Regions from separate parts of the Novilysobacter luteus genome, predicted to be linked through region 1. Evidence: predicted binding sites of a transcription regulator. Region 1 holds the regulator's gene; each other region holds the start of a gene.
The links. Region 1 encodes HrcA, which represses chaperone genes, less so after heat shock. Its sites were predicted from a motif close to TTNGCACTCNNNNNNNNNGAGTGCNAA; they were not measured.

Region 1 (2,264 bases):
GGCGGCCGCGGCCACGGCGGCGCGTTCGGCGTCTGTCCTTCCAAAGGCATCCAGCAGCGCCAGCTGGCTGCCACGGGCCATCAGCGCCTGGTGCTCGTGCTGCCCGTGGATCTCGACCAGCAGCGCGGCCAGTTCGGCCAGCTGCCCGATCGTGACCGGGCGCCCGTTGATCCAGGCGCGTGAACCGCCGTCGGCCCGCACCACGCGGCGGAGCAGGCAGGCCGTGCCATCAGCGTCGTCCAGTTCGGCGGCCTGCAGCCAGTCGCGAGCGGCGGGCACGTCGTCGAGCGCGAACCCACCGACGACTTCGGCACGCTCGGCCCCGTGCCGGACCACGCCGCTGTCGGCGCGCAGGCCGGACAGCAGGCCCAGCGCGTCGACCAGCAACGACTTGCCCGCGCCGGTTTCACCCGAGATCACGGTCAGGCCCGGCCCGAAGGTGAGTTCGGCTTCCTCGACAACGGCGAAATGCTTGAGGCTGAGATGGGTAAGCATGTGGCGGCGAGTTTAAGGCGGCGTGGGGTTGGAGGGCAGGGGGCGGACGCGGATGCAAGCACGGTCCGGTCTCACCGGATGAGCTGCGGCTTGCGCGAGCACGGCCGCCGCCTTATACCCGGGCCATGAGCCGCCGTCGCGATGCCACCCGCCCCGATTCCAGCCCCGACACGCACGCGCCGGACCCGCACACGCTCGACCCGCGCGCCCGCCATCTGCTTCGCACGCTGATCGCGCGCTACATCCGCAGTGGCGAGCCGGTCGGCTCGCAGACCCTGGCCCGGCACGCAGGGCTGGACGTAAGTGCAGCGACGATTCGCAACATCCTGTCCGACCTCGAGGAGGTCGGTCTCCTGAGTGCGCCGCATACCTCCGCCGGCCGGGTGCCGACCGCCCAGGGGTACCGGCTGTTCGTCGACTCGCTGCTGCAGGTGCGGCCGCTGCCCGACAGCGAGCTGGCGCGGCTGCGCGGCGAGCTGCCGTCGGGCACCGGGACCCAGGCATTGCTGGGCAGCGCGTCGGAGCTGCTGTCGGCGATGACCCGCTTCGTCGGCGTTGTCAGCGTGCCCAAGCGCGAGCAGTTCGCGTTCCGGCGCGTGGAGTTCGTGCAGGTCGACAGCCAGCGCGTGCTCGCGATCGTGGTGTTCGCCGACAACGAGGTGCAGAACCGGATCATCCAGACCAGGACAAGCTACGCCCCGGGCGAGCTGGAGCGGGTTGCCAACTACCTCAACCACCATTTCGCCGGGCGCCCGGTAAGCGAGATACGCACCATCCTGCTGCACGAGTTGCGTTCGGCCCGCAGCGAGATGGAATCGCTGCTGGCCCGCTCGATAGAACTGGCCGAGCACGTGCTTGCGCCTGACAGCGACGACATGGTGCTGGCGGGGCAGACCCGGTTGATGGGCCTGCAGGACCTGTCCGACCTGGACCGCCTTCGTGAACTGTTCGAAGCCTTCGCCCGCAAGCGCGAGATCCTCCAGTTGCTCGAGCGGACCGTCCACGCGCCCGGCGTGCGGATCTTCATCGGCGAGGAGACCGGCCTGGCGCCGCTGGAGGGCATGTCGCTGGTGACCGCCCCCTACGCCGCCGGTGGCCAGGTGCTGGGCGTGCTGGGCGTCATCGGTCCGACCCGGATGGCCTACGAGCGTGTGATACCCGTGGTGGAGGCCGCGGCGGACGCCCTTGGGGGCGCCTTCGCGCGTGACGTGGGACGGCCGGGCGACGCTTGAATTGCCGCCCGCCGGCCCCATTGCTCGGCTCTGTCAAGGAAATCGCGCCGCCGCGCGCCAGAACAGGGCCACGCATGACCACCGAACCGATGAAGGAAGCCGCCGAGCAGGCCGCCGCCGATAACGAGATCTCCCCCCTTGCCGCCGAGCTGGAGGCGTTACAGGCCGAACTGGCCCAGGTGCGCGAGGACACCCTGCGCGACCGCGCCGACCTGGAGAACCAGCGCAAGCGGCTCGAGCGCGAACGCGACACCGCCCGCAAGTTCGCCAACGAGCGCCTGCTGGCCGACCTGCTACCGGTCATCGACAGCCTGGAAGCGGGCCTGGGCGCGGCCGGCGGCGACAACGGACCGCTGCGCGAGGGGATGGAGCTGACGCTCCGGCAATTGCTGAAGGTCGGCGCCGACAACGGCCTGGTCGAGGTGAATCCGGTCGGCCAGCCGTTCAACCCCGACCACCACCAGGCGATGAGCATGGTGGACAGCGACGAGCACGCCGCCGGGCACGTGGTGCAGGTCTACCAGAAGGGCTGGCTGC
Region 2 (2,264 bases), 980 kb from region 1:
GCGCCGTCGATGATGGTGGTGTTCTCCTTGGAGACCTGCACCTTCTTCGCGCGGCCGAGGTCGTTGATGGTCGCCTTCTCGAGCTGCAGGCCGACTTCCTCGGAGATCACGGTGCCGCCGGTCAGCACGGCCATGTCTTCCAGCATCGCCTTGCGACGGTCGCCGAAGCCCGGGGCCTTGACGGCGCAGACCTTGACGATCCCGCGGATGGTGTTGACCACCAGGGTGGCCAGGGCCTCGCCCTCGACGTCCTCGGCGACGATCAGCAGCGGCTTGCCGGCCTTGGCCACGCCCTCGAGGACGGGCAGCAGGTCACGCACGTTGGAGATCTTCTTGTCGTAGAGCAGGATGAACGGGTCGTCCAGCTCGGCCTGCATCGACTGCTGGTTGTTGATGAAGTACGGCGACAGGTAGCCGCGGTCGAACTGCATGCCCTCGACCACGTCCAGCTCGTTCTCCAGGCCCGAACCGTCCTCGACGGTGATCACGCCTTCCTTGCCGACCTTGTCCATCGCCTGCGCGATGAGGTCGCCGATCTGGGTGTCGGAGTTGGCCGAGATCGCGCCGACCTGGGCGATTTCCTTGCTCGTCGACGACGGCTTGGAGATGTTCTTCAGCTCGGCGACGGCGCCGGTCACGGCCTTGTCGATGCCGCGCTTGAGGTCCATCGGGTTCATGCCGGCGGCGACCGCCTTCATGCCCTCGCGGATCAGCGCCTGGGCCAGCACGGTCGCGGTGGTGGTGCCGTCACCGGCGTTGTCGGAGGTCCGGGAAGCGACTTCCTTGACCATCTGCGCGCCCATGTTCTCGAACTTGTCGGCCAGCTCGATCTCCTTGGCGACGGACACGCCGTCCTTGGTGATCGTCGGCGCGCCGAAGCTCTTGTCGAGCACGACGTTGCGGCCCTTCGGGCCCAGGGTGGCCTTGACGGCATTGGCGAGCGTGTTGACGCCGCGCAGCATCTTGGAGCGCGCGTCTTCGCCGAAACGGATTTCCTTGGCAGCCATTGCGGATTACCTCAAAAGAAGTTCAAAAAAAGGGAAATGGGGAACTGAAGCGCGCCGCGATCAGCCGAGGATCGCGAAGATGTCGTCTTCCTTCACCACCAGATAGTCGGTGCCGTCGAGCTTGACCTCGGTGCCGGAGTACTTGCCGAACAGGACCTTGTCGCCAGCCTTGACCTTCGGCGCGCGCACGCTGCCGTTGTCCAGGGCCTTGCCCTCGCCGACCGCGATGACCTCGCCCTTGATCGGCTTCTCGGTGGCCGAATCCGGAATGACGATGCCGCCGGCGGACATCTTTTCTTCTTCCATGCGCTTGATGACCACGCGGTCGAACAACGGCTTGATGTTCATGAGCTACAACCTCGTAAGTGGTTGAAAGGGTGGGGAAAGAACGCGAAATTTAGCAGTCGCCCCGCTTGAGTGCCAAGTCCGGGAGCGGCCGTGCCCGGCAAGCCGGGACTGCGCTGGAGATGGGGGGCGCCGGCAGGCTTTCAAGGGGCTGCGTCGGAACGGGCGCCGATGCCGGGCATGCACCGGAGGACACGCGCAAAAAAAGGACGCGCCCCCTGGTGGAGACGCGTCCTTCCGGTTTCGGGATTGGCTTTCCGAGCTCGGCGCGTCCCGCGCCTCTCCCCTGACCTGGACCCCCATGTCAGGTCGACGTCCTGTCGACCAGGGGCGATATTGGTCCAATCCAGTCACCTTGACCACTGTTTTCCATACGGCGAACCGTCTCCATCGGTGGCACAAAGTCGTGACGTGGCTCGAAGCAATCACTGGTTTCGGCGTTCATCGGTGATATTGCTACCGATAGCGCGCAGCTTCATGTTAATTTCGGGCGCTCCGTTACTCCGAGTAGCCACGCCAATGACACCCGCGCTTCGCATCCGTCTCGCCCGCCGCCACGGCGGTCTGTCGCAGGCCGCACTCGCCGCCGCGGTCGGCGTCCAGCGAAGCGCGGTCAGCCATTGGGAGGGCAACCCCGGCAAGTCGCCCAGCGCCGCGCACCTGCGCGAGATCGCGCTGGTCACCGGCGTCCAGTTCGAGTGGCTGGCCACCGGGCGCGGCAAGATGACGCTGACGACCGAGGTCGAGATGGACTCGATCGCGGCCGCGGACGCGCTGCTGGTCGACGACCCGCTCGAGCTTCGGTTGATCGGCGCATTCCGCGACAGCCCGGTACGCGCCCGCGCGCCGCTGGTCGAAGTGGTCGAACAGCTTGCGCAACGCCGGGTCGGGCGTCCGAGGAACACCTGACCG
Region 3 (2,264 bases), 1.2 Mb from region 1:
TCAAGGGCGAGCTCGACGGCCACGACCTGCTCGAGCGCGTACGCGGCGACTTCGGCTACGGCAAGCGGCGCCTGCCGGTGCTGGTGATGACCGGCGACGCCAACCCCGAGAACCAGAGCGCGCTGCTGCGCGCCGGCGCCAACGACCTCGTGCTCAAGCCGATCGAGGAGCGCCTGCTGGTGACCAAGACACTGTTCCAGCTGCGGCTGGCCAAGCTGGCCTAGCCGGACCTGTCGCCGTACGCGTCGCCACCGCGATGACCGAAGACCGCATCAGGCTCGAGCCATCCTGGAAAGCCCGCGTCGGCGATTACCTGCAGCGTGACGATATGCAGGCGTTGTCGGCCTTCCTGCGTCAGCGCCAGGCGCAGGGTGCGCGGATCTTCCCGCCGGGACCGGACATCTTCGCCGCGTTCGAAGCGACCCCGTTCGATGCCACCCGGGTGGTGATCCTGGGCCAGGACCCCTACCACGGCCCCGGCCAGGCCCACGGGCTGTGCTTTTCGGTGCGCCCCGAGGTTCCCGTGCCGCCGTCGCTGCTCAATGTCTACAAGGAGCTCGAGCGGGACCTGGGCATCGCCCGGCCATCCCATGGCTGCCTGCTGCCGTGGGCGCGGCAGGGCGTCCTGCTGCTCAATGCGGTGCTGACGGTCGAGGCCGGCCAAGCCGGGGCGCATGCCGGCAAGGGCTGGGAGGGCTTCACCGACCACGTGGTCGACACCCTCAACCGCGAGCGCGAAGGCCTGGTGTTCATGCTCTGGGGCAGTTACGCGCAGAAAAAGGGCGCCGTGATCGACCGCGGCCGCCACCGGGTGCTGAAGGCTCCCCACCCGTCGCCGCTGTCGGCCCACCGCGGCTTCATCGGCTGCGGCCACTTTTCGGCGGCCAACCAGTACCTGGCCCGGCGCGGCGGTACGCCGATCGACTGGTCGCTGCCGTCACCGGAATGAGGCTCCTGGCATCGGCTGGCGAGTTGTTGGCCGCGATGGCCGCATGCACGGCGCGTTGACCCGGAACTTACGATCGGATCGGCAGTCTTACTGCTCGCATCCGTTCGATTGTTCCGTGAATGGGACGATAAAGCCCCGATTCCGGCCTTAGCACTCACCCTTGCCGACTGCTAACATCCTCCCCATGACCGAAATCACTGCCAACGCCCTGGTTTCCAACAGCCTGCCGGTGCCCGCGCTCAACGCGCTGACCCCGCTCGGCTCGCTCGATGCCTACATCGGTGCGGTCCACAAGATCCCGGTGCTGAGCGCCGAGGACGAGCAGCACCTGGCCCGCCGCTTCCGCGATGACGAGGACCTCGACGCCGCCCGCGAGCTGGTCCATTCCCACCTGCGTTTCGTGGTCCACGTGGCCCGCGGATACAACGGGTACGGCCTGCCGCTGGGCGATCTGATCCAGGAAGGCAACATCGGCCTGATGAAGGCGGTCAAGCGATTCGACCCCGAACAGGGCGTGCGCCTGGTCAGCTTCGCGGTGCACTGGATCCGCGCCGAGATGCACGAGTTCATCCTGAAGAACTGGCGCATCGTCAAGGTCGCCACGACAAAGGCCCAGCGCAAGCTGTTCTTCAACCTGCGCAAGAGCAAGAAGCGCCTGGGCTGGATGAACGATGCCGAGGTCACCGCCGTGGCCGCCGATCTCAACGTCTCCAAGCGCGAGGTGCTGGAGATGGAGTCGCGCCTGTCCGGCCGCGACATCGGCTTCGACGCCCCGGCCGACGAGGACGATGACCGCGCCCCGCCGTCGCCGGCCGCGTACCTGCGTGCCGACGCCGAGGACCCCTCGCAGATGTACGAGCGCGAGGACGAGGAAGACAGCCAACTGTCGCTGCTGCACGAAGGGCTGGCCAAGCTCGACGAGCGTTCGCGCGACATCGTCGCCCGCCGCTGGCTGGGCAACGAGAACAAGGTGACGCTGCAGGAGCTGGCCGACGAGTACGGTGTCAGCGCCGAGCGGATCCGTCAGATCGAGGCCAACGCGCTGAAGAAGATGCGCGCGCTGTTCGCGGCCTGACCGTCAACGCGTCTCACGGTGGCGGCCCGGGAAACCGGGCCGTTTCCATTTCCGCTTCCCGCGTTTTTTCGAGCCACTGGTCGGCCTCCGCGCCCGCTTCCGGCAATACGGTCCGGTAGCCGAGCGCATCGAGGCGCCGCAGCAGCAACGCCAGCACCTCGAGGTTTCGACCGTGGCGCGCACCCTCGTGCAACAGCACGATGGCACCTGGCGACAGGCCGCGCTCGATCCGGGTGACGA

Region 2: a site for HrcA is predicted at 1,405-1,431, ahead of groES (co-chaperone GroES). Genes of this name have one in related genera too.
Region 3: a site for HrcA is predicted at 1,097-1,123, ahead of rpoH (RNA polymerase sigma factor RpoH). Genes of this name have one in related genera too.

The regions. Positions count from the first base shown of each region.
Region 1 covers NZ_OU015430.1:1,531,130-1,533,393, reverse strand. Annotated here, with positions in the region: gene recN (DNA repair protein RecN) at 1-495, opposite strand, end outside; gene hrcA (heat-inducible transcriptional repressor HrcA) at 621-1,727, shown strand; gene grpE (nucleotide exchange factor GrpE) at 1,802-2,264, shown strand, end outside.
Region 2 covers NZ_OU015430.1:549,930-552,193, reverse strand. Annotated here, with positions in the region: gene groL (chaperonin GroEL) at 1-1,007, opposite strand, end outside; gene groES (co-chaperone GroES) at 1,068-1,355, opposite strand; gene KOD61_RS02600 (helix-turn-helix transcriptional regulator) at 1,872-2,261, shown strand.
Region 3 covers NZ_OU015430.1:361,413-363,676, reverse strand. Annotated here, with positions in the region: gene KOD61_RS01650 (response regulator) at 1-224, shown strand, start outside; gene ung (uracil-DNA glycosylase) at 257-949, shown strand; gene rpoH (RNA polymerase sigma factor RpoH) at 1,134-2,024, shown strand; gene KOD61_RS01635 (polysaccharide deacetylase family protein) at 2,038-2,264, opposite strand, start outside.